2 regions of the Bacillus sp. AL-1R genome follow, and region 2 is predicted to be linked to the other one. Evidence: predicted binding sites of a transcription regulator. Region 2 holds the regulator's gene; the other holds the start of a gene.
The links. Region 2 encodes NrdR, which represses ribonucleotide reductase genes. Its sites were predicted from a motif close to AACACNATATATNGTGTT; they were not measured.
Positions count from the first base shown of each region.

Region 1: the regulator NrdR is predicted to act here: its motif matches at 10,813-10,830, upstream of nrdI (class Ib ribonucleoside-diphosphate reductase assembly flavoprotein NrdI).

Region 1 covers NZ_CP197469.1:1,341,313-1,356,874, forward strand. Annotated here, with positions in the region: gene ACSBO6_RS06155 (DUF421 domain-containing protein) at 1-658, shown strand, start outside; gene ACSBO6_RS06160 (DUF3189 family protein) at 683-1,189, shown strand; gene ACSBO6_RS06165 (spore coat protein) at 1,218-1,697, opposite strand; gene ACSBO6_RS06170 (DinB family protein) at 1,928-2,329, shown strand; gene ACSBO6_RS06175 (DUF3905 domain-containing protein) at 2,393-2,740, opposite strand; gene ACSBO6_RS06180 (B12-binding domain-containing radical SAM protein) at 2,835-4,577, opposite strand; gene mtnB (methylthioribulose 1-phosphate dehydratase) at 5,107-5,742, shown strand; gene ACSBO6_RS06190 (aspartyl-phosphate phosphatase Spo0E family protein) at 6,066-6,257, shown strand; gene ACSBO6_RS06195 (MarR family winged helix-turn-helix transcriptional regulator) at 6,332-6,778, shown strand; gene ACSBO6_RS06200 (M3 family oligoendopeptidase) at 7,007-8,701, shown strand; partial or broken gene ACSBO6_RS06205 (efflux RND transporter permease subunit) at 8,777-9,142, opposite strand; gene ACSBO6_RS06210 (DUF6254 family protein) at 9,289-9,399, shown strand; gene ACSBO6_RS06215 (YkvS family protein) at 9,597-9,782, opposite strand; gene ACSBO6_RS06220 (spore germination protein GerW family protein) at 9,959-10,267, shown strand; gene ykzS (protein YkzS) at 10,359-10,553, shown strand; gene nrdI (class Ib ribonucleoside-diphosphate reductase assembly flavoprotein NrdI) at 10,911-11,279, shown strand; gene nrdE (class 1b ribonucleoside-diphosphate reductase subunit alpha) at 11,257-13,341, shown strand; gene nrdF (class 1b ribonucleoside-diphosphate reductase subunit beta) at 13,466-14,434, shown strand; gene ACSBO6_RS06245 (quinone oxidoreductase family protein) at 14,453-15,421, shown strand; gene ACSBO6_RS06250 (two-component system sensor histidine kinase NtrB) at 15,462-15,562, opposite strand, start outside.
Region 2 covers NZ_CP197469.1:3,477,435-3,492,996, reverse strand. Annotated here, with positions in the region: gene mutM (DNA-formamidopyrimidine glycosylase) at 1-443, shown strand, start outside; gene ytaF (sporulation membrane protein YtaF) at 463-1,146, shown strand; gene coaE (dephospho-CoA kinase) at 1,223-1,816, shown strand; gene ACSBO6_RS16765 (glyceraldehyde-3-phosphate dehydrogenase) at 1,912-2,931, shown strand; gene speD (adenosylmethionine decarboxylase) at 3,458-3,844, shown strand; gene nrdR (transcriptional regulator NrdR) at 4,114-4,584, shown strand; gene ACSBO6_RS16750 (replication initiation and membrane attachment family protein) at 4,621-6,051, shown strand; gene dnaI (primosomal protein DnaI) at 6,066-7,001, shown strand; gene ytxC (sporulation protein YtxC) at 7,113-7,946, shown strand; ribosomal protein L20 leader region at 8,079-8,205, shown strand; gene infC (translation initiation factor IF-3) at 8,280-8,783, shown strand; gene rpmI (50S ribosomal protein L35) at 8,807-9,007, shown strand; gene rplT (50S ribosomal protein L20) at 9,050-9,406, shown strand; gene ACSBO6_RS16720 (MBL fold metallo-hydrolase) at 9,455-10,276, opposite strand; gene ACSBO6_RS16715 (nitric oxide synthase oxygenase) at 10,409-11,479, opposite strand; gene ACSBO6_RS16710 (M42 family metallopeptidase) at 11,688-12,773, shown strand; gene ACSBO6_RS16705 (quaternary amine ABC transporter ATP-binding protein) at 13,338-14,540, shown strand; gene ACSBO6_RS16700 (glycine betaine ABC transporter substrate-binding protein) at 14,545-15,562, shown strand, end outside.

The sequences.
Region 1 (15,562 bases), 2.1 Mb from region 2:
TGAAATGTTTACTGAGTTGGTTTGTGGATATATAGCTCTTTTTATTGTTGTTAAAATTAATGGGAAAACTCAAATTACACAAATAACACCATTTGATTTGATTTCGTCGCTAGTGTTAGGAAATATACTAGGAGATGGAATATATGATAAAGAAGCAAATCTACCAAGAATTCTTTTTAGTATTTTTGTTTGGGGAGCATTAATCTTAGTAACAGAAATCTTGACACAAAAGTCAATATGGGCAAGAAAGTTCTTAGAAGGTGATGCTTCAGTTGTCATAAAGCACGGTGCAATACAATGGAAAGAATTGAAAAGAAATCGTTTGGACACTGACCAATTGATGCAATTACTCAGATCAAAAGATACTTTTTCAGTTAGTGAAGTTGCGTATGCTATTTTAGAAAATGACGGTACGATTAGTGTTTTGAAGAAATCAAATTTCGATACGCCTACTAAACAGGATTTAAAAATTCAAATGGAAAAAGAATTTTTACCGGTTGTCGTAATTAGTGATGGGAAAATAATTCAAAGAGCTCTTAACACGTTGAAAAAAGATGAAAAGTGGGTTCATAAAAAACTTTCTGAGTCAAATTTATCACTTAAACAAGTATGCTTTGCAGAATGGGATTCAAAACAATTACATTTACATACGTATTAATATAAAAATTTGAGGATGAGATAAATGAAATATTATATTTATTACTGTTTTGGTGGTACGCATTCTTCACCTCTGGCTGCTGCATATCATTTGAAGCAATTACCACTTGATCGGCAACCGACAACGGAAGAAGTAAAAAATACATACTTATTTAATAAACTGAAACCAAAAGATGGTGGAAAACTTTTTTATCACGGTGAAGACGAGAATGGGGATCAAGTATATACTGTAGCAAAAAGATATACTAAAAATGTCCCGACAGCGATCGAAGGTTTAGGAAAAATCTTATTAAATGAAGAGGATAAAATAATCTTATCAAGTACATCGCCAACTGTACCATTAGCTATGACTTTAGGTGGTTTTACATCAAGATTTCTACATCTTGATTTTATTGGGGTACCATTACTTGTTTTAGGGGCTAAGCAAACTTATCTAAATTTGATAAAATTAGTTGAAAATACGAAGAGATATCATCACATTGCAGCTGAAAAGGTGACAGACTTATCGAATAAAAACTTCAACAAAGATTAAAAAATGGACGTTTGACTACGTCCATTTTTTAATACGGCATCTTTAAGACATCCATAGCTTTTTTAGCATCGTTCTCGATTAACTTATTAATATTAAATATGGAATATTGTCCTTGTTTTGATAAATAGTTAAAAATTTTTGTATGTAAATTGTTAACTGATACTAGATGCTTAATAAATAAATTATTTAAATCAAGGGTAGCTGTTTCAGTAAGTGCATGCGCATACATTTTGGTTAATACTTTTGTTGCTGATAATAAATCTTCTGCACTCATTTCACTTGCTAGTTTATTGCTTTGTGCATCTCTTTCTCCAATCTTAATATTGCTCATAAATTTAAGTAAATCCCGTAAATTATTTTCAAACAATGTAATGGAAGTTTTATATAATTCTTTTAATCCTGCATCTGTAATATTTTTTAAATTTGTTTTAAGCTTAAATAAGTAGTGAGTAGTTGTAGCAACAATTTCATGTAATTCTAAGGTTTCATGCCAAGCCAAAGTTCTCATAAATTAAAATCCCTCCTATATGGTACAAGTCTATTCAATAGGAAAGGGTTATATGACGGAAATAAATAGATAAAGGTAAGCAGGAAGGGAGGAAAAGGGACAAGTTTGGTTATTTAGAGATTGATCTAAGAGACGAATAATTAGGTTCTACCATTCTTTGTCCCTCTTAAATTATGTATATTGAGAATGTGTTTAATCAGTTGAGTTTATGTGTAAAGAGTGTTTTAGAAATGATTGATTCAATCAAAGAGGAGGATCTAAATTTTCGACCGGTTGAACATAAGAAATCGATCGGAGAATTAGTCCAGCATTTATGTGAACTTATTGGTGCTGATATGGAAATTATGAGCGGTGTAAGTCAAGAAAAGATGGTTAATTATTATAGGGTGGTTAAATGTAACTCACTAGTAGAAATGAGATATCTATTACAAAAAAATTTTGATGAGTTAAAGAAATACTATTTTAATATGAAGAAAAATGATTTAGTTGAGAAAACGACTTCCTATTGGGGACTTCAATATTCAAAATTCGAATGGTTATTAGAGATTTTAGTCCATTTCACACACCACAGAGCGCAGTTACATATGCTACTAGTCCAAAAAAAGGGCGATATCAATATCGCACTTTTTTAAAGAAAAATAAGGGGAGTCAAGAAATGATAAACCATTTTCGATCCCCTAAATCTTTGTGCTTGATCAGTCTCTCGTTTCGTGCTGTGGATGCATAAATTGTTTTGCTGGTTGTTCTCGCTTTTTTGATTCTAATAGGTCAGCGTTTTCAGGACTTGCCCAACCAATATCATTTGTTGGATGAACCCATTCGTCTCCTGCCATAACTGATGGATCAACATCTTCAGACCAATTATTTAATGGAGAGTTAGGAGAGCTATACTTACTGTCTCCAATGACTACACCTTTTGAATTTACAAAAGGTTCTTCCATTTTAATGTCTGTCCCTTTAAAAGATGGAAAGTTTGAAATATGGGGTAAAGTATCATCCAATACTGGTGAATCGATTTTGGTTTTCTTATTTTTTCTCTTCATTATATATCACCTCTGCTTACAAATTATTATTTACTATTTAGTGATTTCAATTCAAAAAGGACAATATCCAAAATTGAATATTGTCCTCTTTTACTCATACTTCAATTGTAAAAAATGAAGGCGATAATGTTTTAGGTGAGAAATAAACTAGCATTGCATAATTACCAGTTCTATATTCTCCAGTTTGTAAGAAATGTTCGATATCAAATGAAAGTGATTCAATCATTGTATGTTTAAAGATTTCTTTTTCGTTTAAATGAAGTGAAATAAATTCTGAACCTAAAAATTCAGGGTTATCAATAATTCGTTTATAAATTTCCTTCGTAAAATCATGGTTTGTTATTTCAGACCACCAAGGTTTACGTGGTTTATACTTATGATTTAAGTAATAATCAAATTTCATAATATCTTTAACGATGGTCTCGTTTTTAATTTGATAATGCGTTAAAAACTCATTTAGACGCTTAAATAAATCTTCAAGCTGATGACCGATTCTTGACCAACCACGTTCTTCCCAATATGCACCAAATAATTGGAAGAAATCAAAAGGACTTTCAAACTCATTTTCAACTAAATATTCAATCGTATTATTTGTTCGATGGTCATTCCAATATTTTTCAAGTACATCTTCAACTTGTTTAATTTTTACAATGTCGTCAAAGGATAGTACATTATTACTTAATATTTCATACGGAGCATAATCCATATACACATAATCATGTTCATTTGCTCTTAATCGTACACCAGTTCCTCTTAGCATTTTTAAGAAACCTAATTGTAGTTCTTCGGGTCTTAACGCAAAAACGTCATTGAATGTTTGACGGAATGAATCGTAATCCTCTTCTGGTAAACCAGCAATTAAATCTAAATGTTGATCTATTTTTTCTCCATCTCGTACAAGTGTGACAGTTCTGCATAGCTTTTCAAAGTTTTGTCTTCGCATAACTAACTCGTTTGTCGCATCATTTGTCGATTGAACGCCTATTTCAAATCGGAATAAGCCTTTAGGTGCATTTTGATTTAAAAATTCGATGACTTCAGGTCTCATAATATCACCAGTAATTTCAAACTGGAATACAGTTCCTTCCACATGTTCGTCAATTAAAAATTGGAACATATCCATTGCATAACTACGACTTATGTTAAAAGTTCTGTCTACGAATTTAAAAACTTTTGCTCCGTTTGCCATAAGATAACGAATATCATCTTTGATCACCTCTCGATTAAAGTATCGTACCCCAACTTCAATAGAAGATAAGCAAAACTGGCAATTAAATGGGCAACCTCGGCTTGTTTCGATATATTGAATTCTTTTACTTAGAAATGGCAAATCTTCTTTAAATCGATAAGGGGAAGGAATTGTTGTCAGATCAATTTTTTCGGTTTGTGGTTTAATGATATTTTTTCCTTCATCTCGATAACCAATGCCATTTATAGAAGTGAAATCATCCCCATTTTCAATCGCTTTAATTAATTTCTTAACAGTGATTTCTCCTTCACCAATCGTAACGATGTCAATTTCCTTTACACGATCTAACCAATAATTGACATCATAGCTTACTTCTGGACCGCCAACAAAAATAATAACTGAAGGATCAATCTTCTTATACATACGTATTACTTCAATCGTTTGTTCGATATTCCAAATATAGCAGCTAAAGCCAAGAATTTTTGGCTTACGTTTATATAAGTCTGTGATGATATTAAGACTTGGGTCTTTAATTGTATATTCAGCAAGCTCTATATCATATTCAGGCTGAGCATAGGCTTTAATGTATCGAATCCCCAAATTAGTATGGATATATTTTGCATTTAATGTAGCTAAAACAATGTTCATTTATATACCTCGTTCTAAATTATTATCGATTTATTTTATCATAAATTAATGAGATTACTAAATTTTGAAAAGCGAAATAGAAAATGAATGAAAATTATAAGTTCAAAATAATTTTAGCGGGAAGTATTTTCAAGAAGTTTTGCACTAAAAACCCGTAAAAATACGAAGAATCTTGCCGAATTAATAGTAGATTTTCTTCACGTTTTTAATAAAAAAGACATATGATTTACTAAACACAAAAAAGTTTCCTTAGGGAAAGAAAGGGTCAAGAAAATGAGTAGGAAAGTTTTATTTTTCACGTATTTGTTTAATAAAATAGGAGTATTGTCAAATCAAGATGTAAAAAAAGTATTAAATCATTAATTACTATCAAAAATGGATAAAAGCTGTAGAAAATTGATGATTCTTCATTTACTTAGAACTATTGACAATGAAGACCGACACATGACATAATTTTATTAAATAGTATGAATAGTTTGAATTTTTAACGGTGTCCAAATAGATAGTTTAAATAAGTGGAGGTGTAAATATGAGTTTATTTTTAGAACAATGGAAGAAGCTTGCAAATATTAAATGTGATTTGGCGAAAAGAGATTGGTTTTATGGTACGAGTGGAAACTTGTCTATGAAAATTTCAGACGATCCATTATTATTTCTTGTAACAGCGGATGAGAAGGATAAGAGGGCACGCTGTGATGAAGAATTTATTGTTGTGAATAACCTTGGTGAACCAGTATTTGATACGGTATTAAAGCCATCACTTGAAACATTGATTCATGCAAATATTTACGAAAAAACAGCTGCTACTTGTGTGCTTCATGTACATACTGTAGATAATAATGTTATTTCTGAGTTATTTAGCAATGAAGGGCAAGTAGAACTTGAAAATAATGAGATGATTCATATCTTAACAAGTTCGTATTTTGAAAATAAAATAACAGTTCCAATCATTGAGAATGCTCAAGACATGGAAACGTTTAAACGCGCATACACTCCATTTTTAACAAAGGACTTTGGGGCTGTTCTTGTTAGAAATCATGGAATTACTGTTTGGGGAAGAACCCCTCTAGAAACGAAGAAATGGCTAGAAGGAATTGAATTTCTAATAAGTTATAAAGTAAAACTAATGATGATTAAAGGTCATAAAATAAAAGCAGGCAACTAAATAGTATTAAAAAAAGCTGAAATAGTAGTGGTAAATAAATTCCATTACATTTCAGCTTTTTTATTTTATAATAAAATTATACTATTTTTGAAAAGGAATCATTTTAAGCAGGATTTAATAAAAAGTCGTCTAATTTATTTAAGTAAGAACGATCGATAAAAGAGCTATTACATAAAAAAAAATAAACCTACTAGGTAAATTTGCTTAGTAGGTTTCATATTGTATCTATTTTAAATAATTTAGTTAAAATGAATAATAGAAACGAATTCGATTAAGTATGAAAAGGTTTGTTAAAAAACATCCTGTAGAAGGGAATCAGTCTAATGAATGAATATCAACTCAGCCGTTTATTATTATCTATTTCATTAAAAAGGGAAGAAATGGTATTTTTTGCGGAAACTAAAGGGTTAAACGAACATTTGACCTTAAAAGCCAGTCAAGAATTGGACGAGTTAATTATTTCATACCAAAAAAAATTACTAACTGAATTAAATAAGTCATTTTCATTGAAATAATCTTAAGATTGATTAATAAGTGTAAAATAGTAATATAGAATGAACGATGTAAAAGAAATTGAAGGGGTATTATTATGGAAGAGACAAATAGAAAAGATATAGAGCTTTCTTTAAAGCTATTTATTGTATTATCGCGAGCTCATAGAAAGATCAGTGATTCAGCAAACAAATCAATTGCTAGTTTTAATTTAAATCCAACTGAATTTGCAGTACTAGAGCTCTTGTATCATAAAGGAAATCAACCACTTCAACATATTGGAGAAAAAATATTAATCGCAAGTGGAAGTATTACTTATGTTGTAGATAAACTTGAGAAAAAGGGACTAGTTTATCGAAATCCTTGTAGTGCAGATCGTCGAGTAATTTATGCAGAAATAACGGACAGTGGAAAAAAATTGATGGATGAAATTTTTCCTATTCACGAAGAATTTTTACATGAACAAATGAGTGATCTATCGAATGAAGAAAAAAACTTCCTAATTCACTTATTGAAGAAAATTGGATACCATGGTTCTAACTAAAAAAGCTTGCATTTGATGGAGCTTTTTTTTATTTTTTTACAACCATCTTATAAATTATTTTGGATTAAACTACTAATTTTTTCTTGAAAAAACTAGTATCTCTGCATTTCTATTGTATGATCCTAAGTTGTTAATTTTTAAATTTTCAGAAATTTATTTAGATTTAGGTTTTTTTACAAGAAGATTTTTTATATAATAGCAATATCACAAAAAAATGGAGGGATTAACATGGGTTTTCAAGATTACAAGTATTGTAGACCGAATATTCAGAAGTTTGGGGAACAATTTAAACGTTCACTACAAAATTTTTATGATGCTTCAACGGTCTATGAACAAGAATTAGCAATGAATGAAATCAATGATTTAAGAAATGAATTTTCAACAATGGAAAATTTATGTGCAGTTCGCCATTCAGTTGATACAAACGATAAGTTTTATGAAGATGAGCAAGCTTTTTTTGATGAGAACACTCCAATTGTTCAATCTTATGGGCAACAATATTATAAAGCATTAATCGGTTCACCATTTAGAGAGCAACTTGAAGAGAAATATGGCCATCAATTATTTGCTTTAGCTGAATGTGAAGTGAAAATTTTAAATGAGGAAGTAATACCAGATTTACAGGAAGAAAATAAACTAACGACTGAATATGCTAAGTTAGTAGCTGCTGCTAAACTACCATTCTATGGTGAAGTGAAAACGTTAGCACAAATTTCAGCACATTTCGAGGATAAAGATCGAGAGGTTAGAAAGACAGCATATGATACATATTTTGGATACTTCTCGGAGAATCAGGATAAATTTGATGAGATTTACGATAAATTAGTAAAAATTAGAACTCGTATTGCAAATAAACTTGGATTCTCAAACTTTATTGAACTAGGATATGCTCGTATGATGAGGACAGATTATGATGCAAATGATGTGAAGAAGTTTAGAGAGCAAGTTCTTGAAACAATTGTTCCAATCGCCACAGAATTAAGAGAACGACAAGCTAATCGTATCGGTGTGGAACAACTTTATTATTATGACGATAAATTTGAATTTGTAACTGGTAATGCTACACCTAAAGGTAATCCTGAGTGGATTATTGAGAATGGTAAAAAAATGTATGATGAATTATCGAAAGAAACAAGTGAATTTTTCAATTTTATGTTAAAGGAAAATTTACTAGACTTAGTTGCTAAGGAAGGAAAACAAGGTGGGGGATATTGTACTTATATTCCAAACTATAAGGCTCCTTTTATTTTCTCGAATTTCAATGGTACATCAGGTGACATTGACGTACTTACACATGAAGCTGGTCATGCATTCCAAGTTTATGAAAGTCGCAAATTTGAAACACCAGAGTATAACTGGCCAACTTTTGAGGCGTGTGAGATTCATTCAATGAGTATGGAATTTTTCACATGGCCTTGGCAAGAAGAATTCTTTAAGGAAGATACTCAAAAATATTATTTTACACACTTAAGTAGTGCAATTACATTTATTAGTTATGGTGTAGCAGTAGATGAATTCCAACATGAAATCTACGCAAATCCCGATTTAACACCTGAAGAACGCCACGGGCTGTGGAAGAGAATCGAAGAAAAATATTTACCGCACCGAGCAAATGATGGAAATAGTTATTTAGAAAAGGGTGGTTTATGGCAAAGACAAGGTCATATTTACCAATCACCATTCTATTATATTGACTATACATTAGCTCAAATTTGTGCATTACAATTTTGGAATAAAATGCATGAAGACCGAGACTCAGCGTGGTCCGATTATGTTGGACTTTGCAGGTTAGGAGGAAGTAAATCATTTTTAGGTTTAGTTAAAGAGGCTAAACTCGAATCTCCATTTAATGATGGCTGTATTGAGAAAACACTAGAACCTGTTAGAAAATGGCTTGCAGGCGTTAATGATCAAGATTTATAAGAAAAAACTCCGACTTTTTAAAAGTCGGAGTTTTTTATATGGGTTAGAAAAGATGAAGAAACCTTTCTCTTAAATTTAATTATTAACGACTTTAGCAGTTTCCTCAGATTTAGAATGCTTTTTTGTTCTCTTAGAAAAGAACAGTTCATATACAACTGGAATAAATACTAGTGTTAATAAAGTCGATGAAGTTAAACCACCGATGACTGTAATAGCTAATCCTTTCGAAATAAGTGTACCACTAGACGTTGTTAATGCTAATGGTAGTAAAGCAGCGATTGTAGCAAATGCGGTCATTAATATAGGTCTTAGACGTGTTTTACCTCCCTCGATGATCGCTTGACGAAGAGGTAATCTTTTTTGTTCTATATTTTGACTAATGCGATCGACTAGTACGATTGCATTGGTTGTCACAATCCCAATTAACATTAGCGAACTAATATGAATTTTCAATCTTTTGAAGAAAAAAGATTGAAAATTCATTCTTATTACTTGTTCAATCCTTTTAAAAATAATTAACATAGATTTTCATTTTTTGTGAAATGATAAGATGGCAAGAAATTGATTAATTTTAAGGAGGTATAATAATGACAAAATCAAAAAGAGAAAAGGAACGATTTTGGAATGAAAGAAAGTCGAACCAACAGCCACATGGTAAAGTAAAATCGTTTAAAGAATTGGACAAAGAAACAAAATAGTCATCTCCTTTACTAAAGAATGATTGAAGTAGAATATCACTTATCACATTTTCATTGTAATCATAAAAAAAAGTCCCGTGATCTACACGGGACCTAAGACTGATTTGGTAAAGAATTCTTATATTTTTTATAGAATTGAAATCTATGTAGTTCGAACCTTTTTAAAATACGAATATAAGTAGAATCTATTATTTAAACTATTCTACAGTTGTTACTATTTTATAATTTTTATGATTTACGACTGTTAGCGGTTCCATTTCTAAATCTCTGAAATTTTCCATTATGGATATGTCAACAATGACAGAATTTTTATTAACCTTTTGTACTCTACCTTTCAACCCCTGTTTAAACTCAATGATATTTCCTGCTTCTGCAATTTTCATGAGCGTATCTCCTAACAAAGTTTTGACTTGACACCTTCTATAATGCATGAAAACGGTTTAAAGGTAAAGAGAAAATTCAAATTTTTTTACAATTTTGTCTTTTTTTATAAAAAATTATGTTTAAAAACCTTTTGTAAGGCAAAAATGGTTGTAGCACTTTTTTGGAGGTTAGTTTGTTGAAAGACTGGTTTGAAGAGTTTGAAGTAGAAATTTCAAATGAGATTGAAAATTTGGTTAGTCGTAATACGCTCATTGGTGATCCGATTTTATTTTTTGAAAACATTATTTTAGTACCATTTTTTGAAATGATTTTGGCGCTAGGGGAAGCTCATTCATCATATGAGTTTGCGAGTATTGGAACAGGAGTAGAAGTCATTCCTAAAGCATTCTTAGTTTTAAAAGATGGAAAGAGTGAAGTAATTTTAGTAAATAATAAAAATATGAATTTAGCTGTTACGGAAAAAATTCTAGATGTTACTATTTAGTTTCCATTAAGTTCATTCTTTGTTAATGTTAAGGTTATAGTTTATTTCTTGTAGCGATCAAAGATAAATCAAAATAATGAAGGGTGATTAGATGGAACAAAATGAATTTATCAATTTGATTGATCAGCTAGTTAAAGGCGTGATTTCTGAAATTTACATTACAAAAGATGATTTTTTAACATTTAGACAAATAATCGTTAATCGAGAGGACTTTAAGCACTTTCGTGGGATTGCTCAGCATGGAGGCCATGTAATATATACTTACTTGGAAGAAGCTAGAAGTTAACTGTTTTGTTAATTTTAAAAGTCAAAATAATATTAATTTAATCGAGTACTCATTAATAGTTTGCGAAAAAAAAAGTTTTTTTTAGCTTTTTTTCTTATTTCGCAAGGTGTTAATGAGTATTTTTTTTGTGAAAATGTTATGACCTCATTTGACAAAAAAATCGTTTTACACTTTATTGCACTCTTCTCCATAATTTGTTAAATTTCATATATTGTTTAAATTAGAGACATATTGTCGAAATGTTTATTTTTTAAATCCAGTATCTATATATTGTGTTTGTTCTAAAAAGGTAATACAATATGTAGGTATATAATATAAGTATTTTCAATATTCTTACATATTAACGAGGGTGATAATATGGTGATAGTTTACAGTTCAATGACTGGCAATGTTAAGCGATTTGTCAATAAAGTTAGAATGCCGTCAATCCAAATAAAAGATGGACTAAAAATTGAAGAACCGTATATTCTCGTAACCTATACTACAGGATTTGGTAACGTACCTGAAAACGTAAGTACTTTTTTGAAGAGTAATTCGAAGTATTTAAAAGCAGTTAGTGCAAGTGGTAATAAAAACTGGGGAGATTCTTTTGCAGCAAGTGCAGATAAAATAGCATCAGACTATCAAGTTCCAGTGTTATCAAAGTTTGAACTGTCAGGGACAAGTCGAGATGTACAATATTTTATTGAGGGAGTGGAAAAGCTTGAGACATATAGAGCTAAATAATGAATTGACGATTAAAAAAGATGGTTTTTTTGATCTCGCAAAAGATAAAGAAGCGCTTCTTTGTTTCTTAAAAGAAGTAGAAGATAAAAAGATTCAATTCTCTTCTTTAAAAGAACGCTTAAACTATATGATTCAAGAAAACTACTATTATAATGTTGAGTTGGATTACTCCTTTGATGAAATAGAAAAATTATATGAGTTAGTATACAATGCCGAATTCACTTTTCAATCCTACATGGCCGCATCAAAATTCTTTAAAGATTACGCATTAAAAACAAATGATGGAAAGTATTATTTAGAAGGATATGAAGATCGCATTGCGATTGTTGCACTATATTTAGGAAGAGGCAATATTGAAAAAGCATTGAAATTAGCAAAAATGATGATTCAACAAAACTATCAGCCAGCTACACCAACTTTCTTAAATGCTGGACGAAGTAGAAGAGGCGAATTGGTGTCATGTTTCTTATTAGAAATGGACGATAGTTTAAATTCAATAGGATTTCAAATTAATACGGCAATGCAACTGTCAAAAATCGGCGGTGGTGTTGCACTAAATCTATCTAAACTTAGAGCCAGAGGAGAGCAAATTAAGGAAATTGATAACGCTGCAAGTGGTGTTGTTCCTGTTATGAAGCTATTAGAAGATTCATTTTCATACGCTAACCAGCTAGGACAACGTAAAGGTGCTGGTGCAACCTATTTAAATATTTTCCACTGGGACGTAGTTGAATTTCTTGATACAAAAAAAATCAATGCCGATGAGAAAAGCAGAATTCAATCACTATCAATCGGTTTAATTGTTCCAAATAAATTCTTTGAACTAGCAGAAAAAAATGAACCATTCTATGTATTCGCACCATATACAGTGTATAAAGAATATGGGATTCATTTAGATGATATTGATATAGATGAAAAATATGAAGAGTTAGTAAATAATGAACGAGTTAAAAAGAAAAAACTAGATTTAAGTGCACGTGATCTTTTAGTAAAAATTGCTGCGATTCAATTAGAATCGGGTTATCCATATTTAATGTATAAAAGTAATGCCAATCAACAGCATGCATTAAAGGATATTGGCGAAATTAAAATGTCTAATTTGTGCACAGAAATTTTTCAACTTCAAGAAACATCAGTCATCAATAATTATGGTGAAGAAGATCAGATTAAACGTGATGTGAATTGTAATTTAGGATCATTAAACATTGTAAATGTAATGGAAAATAAAGCGATCAGAGAATCTGTACATGTTGGAATTGAAGCATTAACAGCTGTAGCAGATATGACGGAAATAGAGAATGCACCTACTGTTAAAAAGGCAAATGAAGAACTTCATTCGGTTGGTCTTGGTGCAATGAATTTGCATGGATTTTTAGCGAAAAATAAAATCTCATATGAAAGTGCTGAGGCTAAAGATTTTGCGAATACATTCTTTATGATGGTAAACTTTTATTCGATCGAAAAAAGTATGCTAATCGCTAAAGAAACTGGTAAAACGTTTAAGGATTTTGAAAAGAGTGAATATGCTAAAGGCACTTATTTTGAAAAGTATACTTCAAAATCTTATGAACCTAAAACAGATAAGGTAAAAGAATTATTTAATGGAATTTATATCCCAAATGAATTTGACTGGGTTACATTAAGTAAGCAAGTACAAGCGTATGGATTATATAACAGCTATCGTTTAGCAATCGCTCCTACTCAATCGATTAGTTATATTCAAAATGCTACTTCATCAGTTATGCCGATTGTAAATGTTATTGAATCTAGAACTTACGCAAATTCAACAACTTATTATCCGATGCCATATTTATCAAAAAATAGTTTCTGGTATTATAAATCAGCTTATGATATTAACCAATTTAAGTTAATTGATTTAATTGCTGAAATTCAGCAGCATGTCGATCAAGGTATCAGTACAATCTTATATGTAAATAGTGATGTCTCAACGCGTGAGCTTGCTAGATACTATATTTATGCTAATAAAAAAGGATTAAAGAGTTTATATTACACACGTACTCGTAAGTTGAGTGTAGAAGAATGTATTAGTTGTTCAGTATAAAATAGGCCAAAATGAATCTAAATTAAACGACTTAATGATCTAAAATGAAATGCTCGAATATAGAATGCTATTTTGCATATTGTTCTATATCATCGAGCTTTCTTTATGATTAGGGGGAAAATAAATGAAAGCTGTTAACTGGAATAAAAAAGAAGATGATTTTAGTTTAGTGTTTTGGAAGCAAAATCTATCTCAGTTTTGGACGGAAGAAGAAATTGTCGTTTCATCTGATAAAAATACTTGGAATACATTATCAAAAGAGGAACAAACTGCATTTAAAAAGGTTTTAGGTGGTCTAACATTATTAGATACTAAGCAAGGCGGAGAAGGAATGCCTTTAATATTAGTTCATCTTAAAAATTTACAAGCTAAAAGTGTACTAGCATTCATGGGTGCAATGGAAGAAGTTCATGCCAAAAGCTATTCACATATTTTTACAACTCTTGCTACAGAAGATGAAATTGAAGATTTATTTAAATGGGTGGACGAGCATCCAATTTTAACTAAGAAATCGGAATTAATTTCTTCTTATTATTTAAATTTATTAAAGCGTGATGTAACTGATGAAGAGTTATTCATGGCAATGGTTGCAAGTGTATTTTTAGAAAGTTACTTATTTTATAGTGGATTCTTCTTTCCGTTATATTTAGCAGGACAAGGTAAAATGACTGCTAGTGGTGAGATTATTAATCTAATTTTACGAGATGAAAGTATTCACGGTGTATTTGTAGGACTATTAGCGCAACAAATTTATGTCCAATTTACTGATGAACAAAAAACTCGACTTTACAATGATACCATGTCATTATTAGTTCAATTATATGAAATTGAGTTACAATATACTGAAGAAATTTATTCTTCAATTGGTTTAGTAGATGAAGTTAATAAGTTTATTCGATATAATGCAAACAAAGCGTTAATGAACTTAGGTTTTGAAACATATTTTGATGAAGAAGATATTAATCCTATTGTTTTAAATGGTTTAAAAACGGATACTAAAAATCATGATTTCTTCTCTGTTAAAGGGAATGGGTATGTAAAAGCAGTTACAGTGGAAAAATTAACAGATGAGGATTTTGTCTTTGAATTTTAAATGTAAGGAAGTATGTAAATGAAAGCACTTGTTTTTAGAGAATTTGGTCAATCAGACGTATTAACATACGAAGAGATAGCAACACCTAAAATTTCAAATGATGAAGTATTAGTTGAAATGAAGGCTGTGGGAGTTAACTTTGCAGATATTTATCGTCGTAAAGGAAATTATCATTTAGCAGGTGATCCTCCGTATATTTTAGGGTATGAAGGCTCTGGTATTATTGCAGAAGTCGGTTCAGATGTAACGGACTATAAAGTAGGAGATCGCGTAGCTTTTGCAGATGTTCCTTTTGCGAATGCAGAGTATGTTGCTGCAAAGGAATCTCATATTGTACCAATTCCAGATGAAATTAATTTTGAAATTGCTGCATCTATTATGCTACAAGGGTTAACTGCACATTATTTAATAAATGATAGTTATAAAATAAAAGCAGGTGATGTTGCACTTGTTCATGCAGTCGCAGGTGGTGTTGGTCAATTATTGACTCAAATGATTCGCTTAAAAGGTGGAGAGGTAATCGGATTGACCTCATCACAAGAAAAAAGAGAAAAAGCTTTATCAATCGGTGCGAAAGAGGTATTTTTATATACTGATAATTGGGTTTCAAAAATAAAAGAGTTTACAAAAGAAAAAAATGGTGTAGATGTTGTCTATGAATCAGTCGGATCTACAATAATGGATAGCTTTGAAGCAACAAAAGTTCACGGTACAGTTGTATTTTATGGAATGGCTGGGGGGGATCCAGTTCATATTGATCCAAGAATGTTAATGGATACCTCAAAAACACTAACCGGTGGCGACTTGTGGAATGTACTAATTTCGAAAGAAGAGAGACTACGAAGAAGTAGTGAGTTATTTAATTGGATTGCAACGAAACAATTAATCGTACAACAACCTACTGTGTTTCCTTTAAAAGATGGTAAGCTTGCTCATGACCTATTAGAAAGTAGAAAATCGACTGGAAAAATCATATTATCTGTTTAATAAGAAAGACCAAAACAAAAGTTTTGGTCTTTTTATTAAGCTATCTAATCGGTAGTGTTATTGTAAAAGTAGTACCATTATTACCACTAATTACGGATATGGTACCATTGTGATTTTGAATCAATTTTTTTGTTAAAGATA
Region 2 (15,562 bases):
TTGCTAAATTAGGTCCAGAGCCATTTTCTGATGAGTTTACTGCTGATTATTTAAGAAAAAAGCTTAAAAATACAAACCGAAAAATTAAAGTCGTTTTATTAGATCAGGAATTAGTAGTCGGTTTAGGCAATATTTATGTTGATGAGGTTTTGTTTAGGGCTAAGATTCATCCGGAAACACCTGCATCAAAATTAAAGCCTAAACAAATTAAAATACTTGCTGAATCCATTACAGAGACTTTACAAGAGGCTGTGGATTTAGGTGGGAGCACAATTCGTTCTTATGTAAATTCACAAGGGCAAATAGGAACTTTTCAAGAGATCATTAAAGTATATGGCAGAAAGGGATTAGCGTGTCATAATTGCGGCCAACCAATCGAAAAAATAAAAGTTGGTGGCAGAGGTACTTCTTTTTGCCCGGTATGTCAGCCTAAAAAAAATTAACATAAGGTTCCTTTCTTTCATACTATATCAGGAGTACGAAAGAAAGGAGCCTATTTTTATGGTAAATATGCTATCATTAATACTACTAGCATGCGCACTAAGCTTAGATAGTTGCAGTGTTGGATTTACTTATGGACTTCGAAAAGTAAAAATTCCTATTAAATCAATCATTACAATTGCAGCTTGTTCAGGGGTCATATTAATGACATCCATGGGGATTGGGCATGCAATAACAGACTTTTTTTCACCAATAATCGCAAAAAGAATCGGAGGATTTGTACTTGTATGTATAGGACTATGGGTACTTTTTCAATTTTACCGATCAAATAAAGGGTCAAATATAGAAGAAAAGAATGAGATGGAAGATAAAGGAATTGACTGGGAGTTTGAAATTTTAGGTGTAGTCGTAAAAATTCTAAAGAAGCCTACAACTGCAGACATCGATCGTTCAGGTAGTATTAATGGACTGGAAGCAATGTTACTCGGATTTGCACTTTCACTTGATGCCTTTGGGGCTGGAATAGGTGCATCATTACTTGGGTTTTCCCCACTATTGACGGCAATTGTAACATCTTCTGCAAGTGCATTATTCTTACTATTTGGAATGAAATTAGGAAATGTGTTATCGAAAACATCGTGGCTTCAAAAATTAACCTTTTTACCAGGTGTTTTTTTAATATTAATTGGATTAATGAAGATGTAATAAAAATAATGAAAGAGTATATCCGAATGGATTTATTCCATTTGGTCCTCTTTCTCTTGTGTAAGGAGAATAAAAGATGGGTAAAATTTTTGGACTAACTGGTAGCATTGCAAGTGGAAAAAGTACGGTTTCTAATTTCTTAAAGGAATTAAATGTTCCAATTGTTGATGCAGACGTAATTGCAAAAGAAGTGGTTGAAATAGGACAACCTGCTTATAAACAAATTGTTGAAGCTTTCGGAAGTGAAATTCTACTCGATTCTGGTGAAATTAATCGACCACTTCTCGGAAGTATTATTTTTAATAACAAAGAAAAGCGCTTACAACTTAATGAAATAGTACATCCGGAAGTAAGACGTGTAATGAAAGAGCAAGCCGATCGATACATAAAACAAGGTGAGCCACTTGTTATTTTAGATATTCCTCTTTTATATGAGGGTAACTCAATTGAATTGGTGGAAAAAGTAATCGTAGTGACGGTGTCAGAAGAAAATCAATTAAAGCGTTTGATGAAACGTAATGGTTTATCGAAAGAGGATGCACTTTTACGTATAGCATCTCAAATACCAGTAAAAGAAAAAGAAGCACGAGCTGACTACGTTATAAATAACAATGGTGACATTGAGGATACAAAAAAACAAGTAAAAGACCTATTAAATAAAATTATTTAATAAAATAATGTAAATAGTTTAACCAAAATCCGAGTTATGTGTTATACTAATTGCAGGGAGATAATAAACAGTATAACTTAATTGGGGGTTTACTTATGGTAAATGTAGCAATAAATGGATTTGGTCGAATTGGACGCATGGTTTTCCGTCAAGCGATTAAAAATGGAGATTATAATGTCGTAGCAATTAATGCAAGTTATCCTTCTGAAACTTTAGCGCACTTAATTAAATATGATACAGTTCATGGTAAGTTTGATGGTGAAGTAATTGCAAATGCAGATCATTTAATCGTTGATGGTAAGCGTGTGGAATTAATTAGTGAAAGAAATCCTGAGTTACTTCCATGGAACGAGCTAAATGTAGATATCGTAATTGAAGCAACTGGAAAATTTAATGATGCTGAAAAAGCAAAAATGCACATTACTGCTGGAGCTCAAAAAGTAATTTTAACAGCACCTGGTAAAAATGAAGATATCACAGTAGTAATTGGTGTAAATGATGATAAATTAGACCTAGATAATCATCACATTATTTCAAACGCATCTTGTACAACTAACTGTTTAGCGCCAGTTGTAAAAGTACTAGATGAGCAATTTGGTATTGTTAATGGATTAATGACAACTGTTCATTCATTTACAAATGATCAAAAAAATATTGATAATCCACATAAAGATTTACGTCGTGCACGTGCTTGCAGTCAATCAATTATTCCAACAACTACTGGTGCTGCAAAAGCATTATCGAAAGTACTTCCACATTTAAATGGTAAGTTACATGGTATGGCTTTACGTGTTCCAACTCCAAATGTTTCACTAGTTGACTTAGTAGTTGACTTAAAGAGAGAAGTAACTGTTGAAGAAATCAATGAAGTATTTGAAACGGCTTCTAAAGGTTCAATGCACGGAATTATCGAATATTGTAATGAGCCATTAGTATCAATTGATTTTAATACAAATACACACTCATCAATTATTGATTCTCTTTCTACAATGGTAATCGATGGTACAAAAGTGAAAGTATTAGCTTGGTATGATAATGAGTGGGGTTACTCAAGACGTGTAGTTGACTTAGTGTCAATCGTTGCATCTAAAATAAAAAAGCTTGAAACTGTTTAATCAAAAAAATGTAAACGAATACAAAGGGCTAACTAGTTGATCTAGTTAGTCTTTTTGAAGTTGTATGACATATTAAGATGAAATGTGAATTTTCGACTACATTAAGAGGGGATCTATGACTTAATGTCTACTGAAGAAGAACGTTGATTTCCATACATATGCTCATCCTCTAATGGGAGTGTTAAACTCTGTGAGAGACGAGGGGCCCTCGCATTTCTATCAAGAATTTATAGACACAATTAACAATTAATCCCCAAAAAAGTATGTACCCTTTATTACCTTGCGATACGTGCATTTATCACACTTTCAGACTTATTTTCATCACAATTAATTTAGTTAATAACAAAAAAATAAAATTTATCTTGCAATTCAAATTTAAAAAAAGTATACTAACTTTCGTGAACTTCTAAAAGTATAACTAATTACTTAAAGGGTTAGGACCTCTTTGGACTAACTTTCCCCCGTGGTAATTGATCATACTTTCGCAATAGAAGTCATGACAAATTATTTTAAGGGGGAAATGAATATGGATACTATGGGTCGTCACGTCATTTCAGAATTATGGGGATGCAATACAGAAAAATTAAATGATATGAAATTTATTGAGGAGACTTTTGTTGATGCTGCGTTACGCTCTGGTGCAGAAGTTCGTGAAGTTGCTTTTCACAAGTTCGCTCCTCATGGCGTTAGTGGTGTCGTAATCATTTCAGAATCACACTTAACTATTCACAGTTTTCCTGAGCATGGTTATGCAAGTATTGATGTTTACACTTGCGGTGATAGAATTGATCCGAATGTAGCTGCAAACTTTATCGCTGAAGCTTTAGAAGCTGATACTCGCGAAAACGTTGAGTTACCAAGAGGAATGGGTCCCATTCAAGTTGATAATGTAAAAGTTGTAAATGGTAACTAAAAAGAATTGAGAGAGGTGATTTTTCATCTCTCTTTTTTGTTTTTTAGTATAGGAGCAAAAATCAGATGAATTAAACAATCTTGATGTAAATAGCTTTTTTGGAGAATGAACTAGCTTTACATAGTGAAAAATATTTCCATTAACATAAAAGACGAAAAATAGGCTTAGTGACTTTTAAGAAATAAACTTTAGTTTATTTTGAATTTGTTATAGTATAGAGTTATAATAATACGTTTAAACAATTAAGTGTTTGGAGTTGAACTATAACGATGAGATGTCCAACGTGTAACTTTAATGGGACAAGAGTACTTGATAGTAGACCAGTTGATGAAGGTCGTTCAATTAGAAGAAGACGTGAATGTGAAGAATGTCAGCATCGTTTTACAACTTTTGAGCGAGTTGAAGATAATCCTATTTTAGTTGTAAAAAAAGAAGGAGCTCGTGAAGAATTTAGTAAAGATAAGATGTTAAGAGGACTAATAAAAGCTTGTGAAAAACGCCCTGTCTCTTTATCTCAGCTAGAAGACATAATTCATAGTATTGAAAAAGAACTGAAAAATAGTGGCACATCAGAAGTTCCGAGTGAAGTGCTTGGTGAAATGGTCATGGAGCATTTATCTAAAGTTGATGAAGTAGCATACGTACGATTTGCGTCAGTTTATCGTCAATTTAAAGATATTAATGTATTCATTGATGAATTAAAAGATTTAATTAACAAAGAGCGAGGTAAAGACGAATAATACTTCGCTCTTTTGATACAAGAAAGGAATGTTTGAATGTCTATTGATAAGCAACATTGGATGGATGTTCTACCTGCGGATCCTTATACTGTAATGGCAGCTGGGTATTTACATAATTTTCATAGACAAGTATTGACGATGTTGTATCAACCTATAATTGGTAGTCAAGCTTTAAGTTTATATATGACACTTTGGAGTGAATGTGAACAAACGGATCTTAATCCTAATACATTAACACATCATTCTTTAATGCTTGGAATGAAAAGTAATTTAAAGTCAATTTATGAACAAAGATTAATCCTTGAGGGAATCGGCTTACTTAAAGTTTATGAAGGATTTGAAAATGGTACAAAAAAGCTTCTATATGAGCTTCAATCTCCGCTAGATCCTCATTCTTTTTTTGAAGACCCTATTCTAAATATCTTTCTGTTTAAAACAATTGGAAAAACACAATATCAACGAACTAAAACCTTTTTTAGTAGACAAGCATTTTCGAAAGAAGGGTTTCGTGAGATTTCCCGTTCATTTGATTCGGTATTTCAAGCTATTACGGTTGAGCAATTAAATGAAATTCAGCAAAGTAACGACCTTTCTACGCCAAATGATCGTAGAATTTTACAAGACAATCAGCCAATTAAACTATCTGTCAAAATGGAAGAGTTTGATTATGCTTTATTTTTAGATGGACTTTCTGATTCATTTGTCCCAAAAAGAGCATTTACTACAGAAGTAAAAGAAACAATTTTAAAACTTGCATTTTTATATGGAATAAATCCTATCCAAATGAAAACGATTGTTATGCGCTCTTTAAATGAAGATAATAAAATTAATATTGAGACGCTTCGCCTTGAAGCAAGAGACTGGTATCAATTCCAACATCATGAAGCTCTGCCTACGATTGTGGAAAAGGTCCAACCAATTCAGCATAGACAAATGGTCAATGAGCAGCCATCAACTCAAGAAGAAAAATTAATTCATTGCTTCGAAACAATATCTCCTCGTCAGTACCTTAAGGAGATATCGGGTGGAGCTGAACCAAGTGAAGCTGATTTGAAAATTATTGAGGAGATTATGATTGATCAAAAGCTTCTGCCAGGAGTCGCAAATGTGTTAATTGATTATGTAATGATTCGTCTAGATAAAAAGCTTTCTAGAAATTACGTCATTAAGATCGCAAGTCATTGGGCGAGAAAAGGTGTAACTACAGTTAAACAAGCGATGGATCTTGCACGTAAAGAGTTTGAAGAAACTAAACAGAGTGCAACAGCTGCTAAAGCTCGCTCTAGTAATAGACGAAATAAAACAATTCGAACTGAAATTGTACCTGACTGGTTACAATCAAGTGAGTCCAGTGATTCACAGACAACATCTGCAACAATTAATAAGCCAGATGATTCATCGATCGATGAAGAACGAAAACGATTAGAAAAAGAACTAGAAATGTTTAAAAATAAAAAGAAACGTTAAATGGGAGGACGCTAATGGAACCTATTCAAAACGCATTTAGTGCATTAATGAAAAATAAACAATTCCAGGACACATTCCAAAAAATGCGACATGAAGTCCGTAGCCACCCAAAAATCATTTCATTTTTAGAAGAGCATAAAAATGAAATTACGGATCAAATGATTGATAGTAGCCTTGTTAAGCTATATGAGTATATTGGACAAAGTGTAAATTGTGAAGATTGCCCATCTTTTAATGAGTGTAAAAATATGGTGCATGGTTATCATCCTCATCTGATTATTCAAGGAAAACGCATCGATGTTCAATATGATCGTTGTCCAAATGGTGTAAAAAACGATAAACGCAAAAAACATGAGTCACTGATAAAATGCATGTACTTACCAAAGGATGTTCTTCAAGCTTCAATGTCAAACTTGTCATTAGAAGACCCTGGCCGTTTTGAAGCGATTTCTGCTGCTAGGCAGTTTATAATGAACTATGAAAAAGGAAAAATGGCTCAAGGTTTATATTTACATGGTCCATTTGGGGTCGGAAAAACGTTTATTCTTGGGGCTATTGCAAATGAACTAGCAGAAGAGGAAATAACTTCGATGCTTGTTTATTTACCAGAATTTTTACGTGAACTAAAAAGCTCTATTAGTGATGGTACATTAGAGGAAAAAATTGAAGCTGTAAAAAAAGTGGAAATTCTAATGCTTGATGATATTGGTGCAGAACAAATGTCTAGTTGGGCAAGAGATGAAATATTAGGTACAATACTTCAATACCGTATGCTAGAGAAATTACCTACCTTCTTTACATCAAATGCTGATTTAAATCAATTAGAGCATCACCTAACCTATTCTCAACGTGGGGAAGAAGAAAGAGTAAAAGCAGCGCGTATTGTAGATCGAGTAAAATTTTTAGCCAAACCAGTTAAAATTTCAGGTTCAAATTTAAGACATTCATAAAAAAATCAAAAAATGGCGCAAAATCACAAATTACTAGGTGATTTTGCGTCATTTTTTAATCATTTCTTTAATATATATAGGACTAGGTGGTGCTAGAAAGGGGGGAACAGGGTGATTGAAATTTTTTTCAATGAACCCATTGACGCAGCTTATGTCTACGAACGATTACAAAAACGCTTAAAAAAGCAATCGAGACCATACATTTTAAGAAGACACAAAATCAATACAATTTTAATCACATTTCCTCAAAACACTGAAGATTTAATAAAAAGTATTTTAGTTCCGACACTAGTACAATTTATTTTACTTCAAAAAGAAGATAAATGGATTCAATCCATTTTACATACATCTTTTTTCTATGAGGAAGACGAGCAAAGTCAAATCATACCTATTGCACAATCATTATTAAGAGGAACTAGAAGAAGCATACCAAACCAGAAAAAAATTCGTAGAAGTAAGCATTTAGTTTCATATGCACTTTCCGAGTATTTAAAAGATGGAGTAAATTTTAGCTTCGATTCATTTATAACATTTCGTTTAAAGGAATATTATAAGCAGTTAGCATATGTTTGTGAAATTGCAATAGATGAGTACAAATTAGAAAATGAATACCAGAATTTGATTGAGAGTCTGAGACAGCAGGTACTTAAAACAGATGCGCTTATTCCTCATGTGCATATAGTGTATGACGGAAAATTTAGCGTATATGATCATCTGTTTTTACCAATTACGAAAGATGTATTAAAAGAATATGGTAAACAGGTTGAAAATAGGGAGTATATTGATAACGAATTAATTTTACCATTAACGGCAATTGCACCGAAAAGAATCCATTTATACACTTCTTCAGTCGATATTTCATTAATCATTACACTTCAAAATATCTTTCAAGAACGAGTCCTAATACATACATTAAAAGAGTTTTCGCAGGAAAAATTGAAATGAAAATTAATAATTAAAAAAAGCATTGTCATAAATAAATTTCTTTGATATAATAAATTTCGTTGCGAACAAAGCATACGAATATTGACAACATCATGTCGCTATGTTATAGTAACGAAAGAAAAGAATACTTATTTGTTGAAGAAGAAGCACCCGCTTCTCACCTGGATGACGCTACATGCTGTTATCAGGTAACAGAATCATTAATTACTTTGATACTGTCAGTGTGGGTGTATTTATATACCCACACTTTTTTGTTGGGTTATGACTGCTTCAACGATACAAATTAAGATCATTCTTACAATACCTTGGAGGTGTTTTACTATTAGCAAAGACATGATGGTAAACGATGGAATTCGTGCTCGTGAAGTTCGATTAATTGGTCCTAACGGAGATCAACTTGGAATCAAGACAAAACAAGAGGCTCTTGAGTTAGCTTCGAATGTTAATCTTGATCTAGTGATGGTAGCACCAACGGCGAAACCACCTGTATGTCGTATTATGGACTACGGAAAATTCCGTTTCGAGCAACAAAAGAAAGACAAAGAGAGTCGTAAAAACCAAAAAATTATTAGCATGAAAGAAGTTCGTTTAAGTCCAACAATTGATGAACATGACTTTAACACAAAGCTTCGTAATGCAATTAAGTTCTTAGAAAAAGGCGATAAAGTTAAAGCGTCTATTCGCTTCAAAGGACGCGCTATTACGCATAAGGAAATTGGACAACGAGTACTTGACCGTTTCTCAACTGCTTGTGCAGAAGTTGCAACTGTTGAGTCACATCCAAAAATGGATGGTCGTAGTATGTTCTTAGTCTTAGCACCTAAAAACGAAAAGTAATTTATTTGAGGAGGAAACACGATATGCCTAAAATGAAAACTCACCGTGGTTCAGCAAAACGTTTTAAAAAGACTGGATCTGGTAAATTAAAACGTGGTCGTGCATACACAAGCCACTTATTCGCTAACAAATCTACAAAAGCAAAACGTAAATTACGTAAAGCTTCATTAGTAAGCAAAGGCGATTTCAAACGTATCCGCTTTATGCTTACAAACATGAAATAAGAACGATAAACGTATTAGATAGATATCTAGGAGGGAAACAATATGCCAAGAGTTAAAGGCGGTACAGTTACACGCGCTCGTCGTAAAAAGGTTATTAAATTAGCAAAAGGTTATTACGGTTCTAAACATACATTATTCAAAGTTGCAAACCAACAAGTTATGAAATCATTAATGTATGCTTACCGTGACCGTCGTCAAAAGAAACGTGATTTCCGTAAATTATGGATCACTCGTATCAACGCGGCTGCTCGTATGAACGGACTTTCTTACAGCCGTTTAATGCACGGATTAAAATTAGCAGGTATCGAAGTTAACCGTAAAATGTTAGCTGACTTAGCTGTTGCTGACGAAAAAGCATTTGCTGAATTAGCAAACGCTGCTAAAGCTAACTTAAAATAATTTCGTTTAAAAAATCCTTAACATTTGTTAAGGATTTTTTTATTTTCATTAGACGAAACGAAACTCTTTTTTCATGTTATTAACGTTTGACTCATGACAATACTTCGTAAAACTAGACGGAAATAAAAACTCATTTTCTAACGAGTTGATTTCTGCCTCATTATGACTTTGTACGCCTCTTTGAAGTCTTTTTAAATAACTTCTACCTAGCTCAATTCGAGTAGCAACCTCTTCTTTATTTGCTGAAACTTGACCGTGGCCAGGAACTAATAATGAGAATTCAAACTTACTAATCAGTTCTTCTGCCTTATCTAAAGTATCGTAATAACTTTTTACACTATCAAATACAATCGGAAGCTCAAAATCAGATAAATAATCTCCTGTAATCCATATTCCTAAATTTTCAATATAGAGGAATAAGCCATCTTTCGTATGCCCAGGAGTTTCATAAAATCTTAAAGTAGTCTGCCCTATTTTAATCTCTTGGCCATCGTCACTAATAATAAAATCAATTTTTGGAAATTGTATTGGCCAGGCAGGATTTATATAATTATCATTGTAAAATTGACGAATTTTCGATAGTTTACTATCTTTTTCTGGATGGTTATGTAAATTTTCACTACCTATCGTCTTAGCGTTAGGAAATGCATAATAACCTATAATGTGATCAAAATCTCCATGCGTAAAGTATAAATAAATTGGGCGTTCATTTCTAATTGATTCAACGAATTCCTTTATCTCATTGATTTCATGAGGTAGCCAAGTTGGATCAACAACAATGATACAATCATCAGTTGCTACAACAGTTGAGTTCGTTTGAAATAATGCGCTTTGAAATACAGTAATATGGTCATTTTGATATATAATCATTGAAATACTCCTTTGTTTAATTTTTAGAAAATTATGATGATGTTTAATATTGTAACAAAATAATAGAAAAAAAACCTTAATGCATTCGCTACAAATAGGTTAATGCATTAAGGTTATACCCGAATTGAATGATTATCTTGGGAAAAAATTAGGCTTAAGCGTTGTGTCATTGTAACGTTTATGAAATACATGAGTTGTGGCAGGAGACATAGGTGGAATTAACCACTTCCAATTACCTGTTATCTCCCGGCAACACGATTCTTCTTGTTTTTCAAATTGGAGAAATTGCTGCGTTGCAGAATGGTGATCAACAATACTAACACCATATTTTTTATATGAATATAAAACGGCAATATTTAATTCAACAAGTGCACGATCTTTCCAAAGTGAACTGTTTCTTTTTGTATCTTGGCCAATAATTTTTGCTACTTCAGGCAATAAATTGAAACGAAATTCATCAGCAAAATTTCGAGCACCGATTTCAGTTCCCATATACCATCCATTAAATGGTGCTGCACTATAGGATATACCACCAATCTCTAGAGTCATATCTGATATCATCGGAACAGCATACCATTTAATATTTAAAGGAGAAAAATCATATTCAGGATGTTCAATTGGTACTTCGAGTACGATTTCATTTGGAATTGTAAAATAGTTTGGTTCATGATTGTCTAAGGAATAAACGATCGGCAAAATATCGAAATTAGTCCCATTTCCTTTCCAACCAAGACGCTCACATTCTTTTGTAAACTCAATCGATTTTGGGTCTCCAAATAGTCCATTTTCTGTTTTGTAGCCAGCGTATCGTATAAGCTGGTGATTATGGATTTTAAGAGAATTATTTGTTCCTAGATTTGGTTTGAAAATGGTAATTGTAGGTAGAATCTTACCTGAATTTGTAGCATATTTTATGTGATGTAATAATTCGTGTTCTATACCTTTATCATCGTTAATATGGCGAGCGTCTAAAACATGAAGCTTATCCCAAAATAATCTTCCTATACAGCGGTTACTATTACGCCAGGCCATTTTTGCACCGTGCTCTAATTCCTCATAAGTATGATTGTAAAAACCGGTATCTCGTATCTCAGTTTCGATACTTTTTAATCGTTTTTCTATGTGATCGGATTTATCTAGTTCCTTATAGCATTGTGTTATAAAAGAATATGCATCTTTATATAGGGCAGAAGTTGTAATCATAGTAATCTCCAGATGGTTAATTTGATAATCTAGTAATAATTAATAAGCTTCATTATTATACCCTACAAATAATTTGGAGAAAATTAATATAAAATTTATATGTTTTAATTAGGAGATACGAAGAAATATCTAAAAATTTTGTCAAAAGGAATCCCGAATTGTATAATGTTAAATGTACATAATCTTAATTAAAAAAGGATGGATGAGTTTGTCTACTTTAGATGCAAAGTTACAAATGTTAAAGGAACTAACGGATGCAAACGGCGTAGCTGGATTTGAACATGAAGTCCGTGAAGTAATGAGAAAATATATTACCCCATTTGCTGATGAGGTTGTAACTGATAATTTAGGAAGCTTAATTGCAGTTAAAACCGGAGACCCAAATGGTCCAAGAATTGAAGTTGCGGGACATCTTGATGAAGTTGGATTTATGGTTACACAAATTGATGATAAAGGATTTTTACGTTTTCAAACAATTGGTGGCTGGTGGTCGCAAGTAATGCTTGCTCAGCGTGTTACCATTTCTACAAAAGAAGGTAATATTACAGGTATTATTGGTTCAAAGCCGCCTCATATTATGAGTGCAGATGCAAGAAGAAAAGTAGTAGACATAAAGGATATGTTTATTGATATCGGTGCATCAAGTAGAGAAGAGGCATTAGAATTTGGAGTTCGTCCTGGTGATCAAGTTGTTCCGTATTTTGAATTCCAAACGATGAAAAATGAAAAATTATTACTAGCAAAAGCATGGGATAATCGAATCGGTTGTGCTATTGCGATTGACGTTTTAGAACAATTACAAGGCCAAGCACATCCAAATATTGTATTTGGAGTTGGAACGGTACAAGAAGAAGTAGGACTTCGTGGTGCAAAAACATCTACATATAAAATCGAACCAGATATCGGTTTTGCATTAGATGTCGGTGTTGCAGGTGACATGCCAGGTGTATCTGAAAGAGAAGCACAAGGTAAATTAGGCAAAGGCCCTCAAATCGTTTTATATGATGCATCAATGGTGTCTCATAAAGATTTACGTGAATTTGTAGTAAATGTAGCAGATGAAATTGGAATTCCATATCAATATGAATCAATGCCTGGCGGAGGAACTGACGCTGGTTCAATGCATATTACGATGAAAGGTGTTCCAGCATTAGCAATTACAATTCCAACAAGATATATTCATTCTCATTCTGGTATCCTTCATCGAGATGACTATGAAAATACAGTTAAATTAATCGTAGAAGTAATCAAACGATTAGATCGAGATACAGTAGAGCGTTTAACCTATAGCTAAGATAAAAAAATCCCTCATTTATTGAGGGTTTTTTTTGTTAGTTCTAAATTGAAATTGGTAGCCTACCTTATGAGGAACAAAAAACCAGAAATAGGAGTTATAGTACTTCATGAAGCCTTTATGAGGAACAAACTAGGAAGAAATAAGAGTTATAGTACCCCATAATTAATTGACAAGATTGTGATTTTCGAAAACGTGAAAACCTCTATTTATTAAAGTTTTTTTGCCGCTTTTACCAACCCATTTTTCCGTTTTTTTCATTTTACTGTTATCGAACTGAAACAAATTGTAGTATGCCTATTACTTGTTTGTAATAGTTTTGTCATATCTTATTGTTATCATGAATGCACGCTTTTCAAATAAGGATACTCGGAAATAGAGTTTGAAAAATGGTTTCAGAAGGCAATTTTTTATAGCTAATCAATAAAATTTAGACTCCAATTTTGTAAATGGAGTTTTTAAGGAGCCAAGACTTAATTAGTACTTGGCTGATTTTTTTTATTGGGGGAATCCTTATTTAAAATACGGAGAAGCATATAAATACTAAAGTTTTGAGGTGAGTTAATGAAAGCAAAAGTTAAAGTAAAAAACGTAACAAAGGTTTTCGGTAAGTCTCCAAAGAACGCCATAAAGTTACTAGAAAAGGGATTTACGAAAAAGCAAATTTTAGAGCAGACAGGCTCAACAATTGGGGTAAATAAAGCCAGCTTTGAAATATTCCCAGGTGAAATTTTTGTTGTAATGGGACTGTCAGGTAGTGGTAAATCGACCTTGATCAGAATGCTTAATCGTTTAATCGAACCGACTACTGGACAAATCTTGATCGACGATGAGGATATTGTAAAAATGAATCCTCAGCAGTTAAGAGATGTTCGTCGTAAAAAAATTAGTATGGTATTTCAAAATTTTGCTCTGTTCCCGCACAAGACCATTCTTGAAAATACAGAATATGGTTTAGAAATACAAAATATTTCGCAGGAAGAAAGAACAGAAAAAGCTTTGAAGTCACTAGAAATAGTTGGATTAAAAGGATATGAGCATCAACTCCCATCACAATTAAGTGGTGGTATGCAACAACGTGTTGGCCTTGCAAGGGCGCTAACAAGTGACACGGATATTTTATTAATGGATGAAGCATTTAGTGCGCTCGATCCGTTAATTCGTAAAGATATGCAAGACGAATTGCTAGAACTGCAAGAGACGATGAAAAAAACAATAATATTTATTACACATGACCTTGATGAGGCCCTGCGAATTGGAGACAGAATTGCACTTATGAAAGATGGTAACATAATGCAGATTGGTACTCCTGAGGAGATTATGGTAAATCCAGCCAATGAATATGTTGAACGATTTGTAGAAGATGTAGACTTATCAAAAGTTTTAACAGCGGCTCATGTACAGAAGCGTGCTGAAAGAATTACGCCTGACCGTGGACCGCGTGTAGCTTTACAAATTATGAGAGACCAAGGGTATTCAAGTATTTTTGTGGTTGATCGTAGACAAAAGCTACTTGGAGCAATTACTGCTGATGATGCTTCAAATGCTATTATTTTGAATAAATCGGTAGAGGAAGCTATGCAAAAGGATATTGTGTCTGTTTATGAAGATACTTTATTAACGGATGTAATTGGTGCACTTGCAACTTCTGCACTACCATTAGCAGTTAAAGATCAAAATGATAGATTAAAGGGTGTTATTATCCGTGGAGCAGTTATCGGTGCATTAGCGGGTAAAACAGACGATTTAAATATACAAGGAGGTTAAACATATGGGTATTCCAAAAATTCCGTTAGCAGAATGGATTGATAAAATAGTTGATATCATTATTAAAACTTTCCATCCTCTATTCGGTGCAATAACTAACATCACAGAATCCCTTTTAAATAACCTTGTTAAGGTTTTAGGACTTGGCCCTTCAATTATTCTAATCATATTAATTTCATTACTTGCTTTTTATACAAGTAGGTGGACTGTTGGTCTGTTTACACTACTTGGTTTGTTATTAATTGATAATCTTGGACTTTGGGATGCAACAATTGATTCCTTAGCATTGATCTTATCATCAATCGTTATTACGGTTGTAATTGGTATTCCTTTAGGGATTTGGTCATCGCAAAATGATCGAGTGAAACAGGTGATTACACCAATACTCGACTTTATGCAAACAATGCCAGCATTCGTTTATTTAATTCCAGCAATTCTCTTTTTCGGAATTGGTGTAGTTCCTGGTATTTTAGCTTCTGTTATTTTTGCTATTCCACCAACAATACGATTAACGAATTTAGGTATACGAGAAGTTCCAAATGATTTAATAGAGGCATCTAATGCTTTTGGATCAACAACATGGCAAAGACTCTTTAAAGTGCAACTACCATTAGCAGCTCCTACAATTTTAGCTGGTATCAATCAAAGTATTATGCTTGCATTATCGATGGTCGTTATTTCATCACTAGTAGGTGCTCCTGGATTAGGTGCAGAAGTTTATCGTGCCGTAACCCAGATTAAAGTAGGGGAAGGATTCGAGGCAGGAATTTCAATTGTTATTGTTGCAATTATTCTTGATCGTATTTCTCAAAACCTTCGTCAACCGGCTTACGGGAAAAAAATGGCAAAAAAATATGTTTATGGACTAATTGCACTAATCTTTTGTATTACCGCTATTTCAGTTGCATTTACGGGTGATAAAACACAAAAATCGTCTTCAAATAATATAGGTTCTCAAGTTAATTATGAGATTACCGGGATTGATCCAGGAGCTGGGTTAATGAAAGCAACTGAAAAAGCAA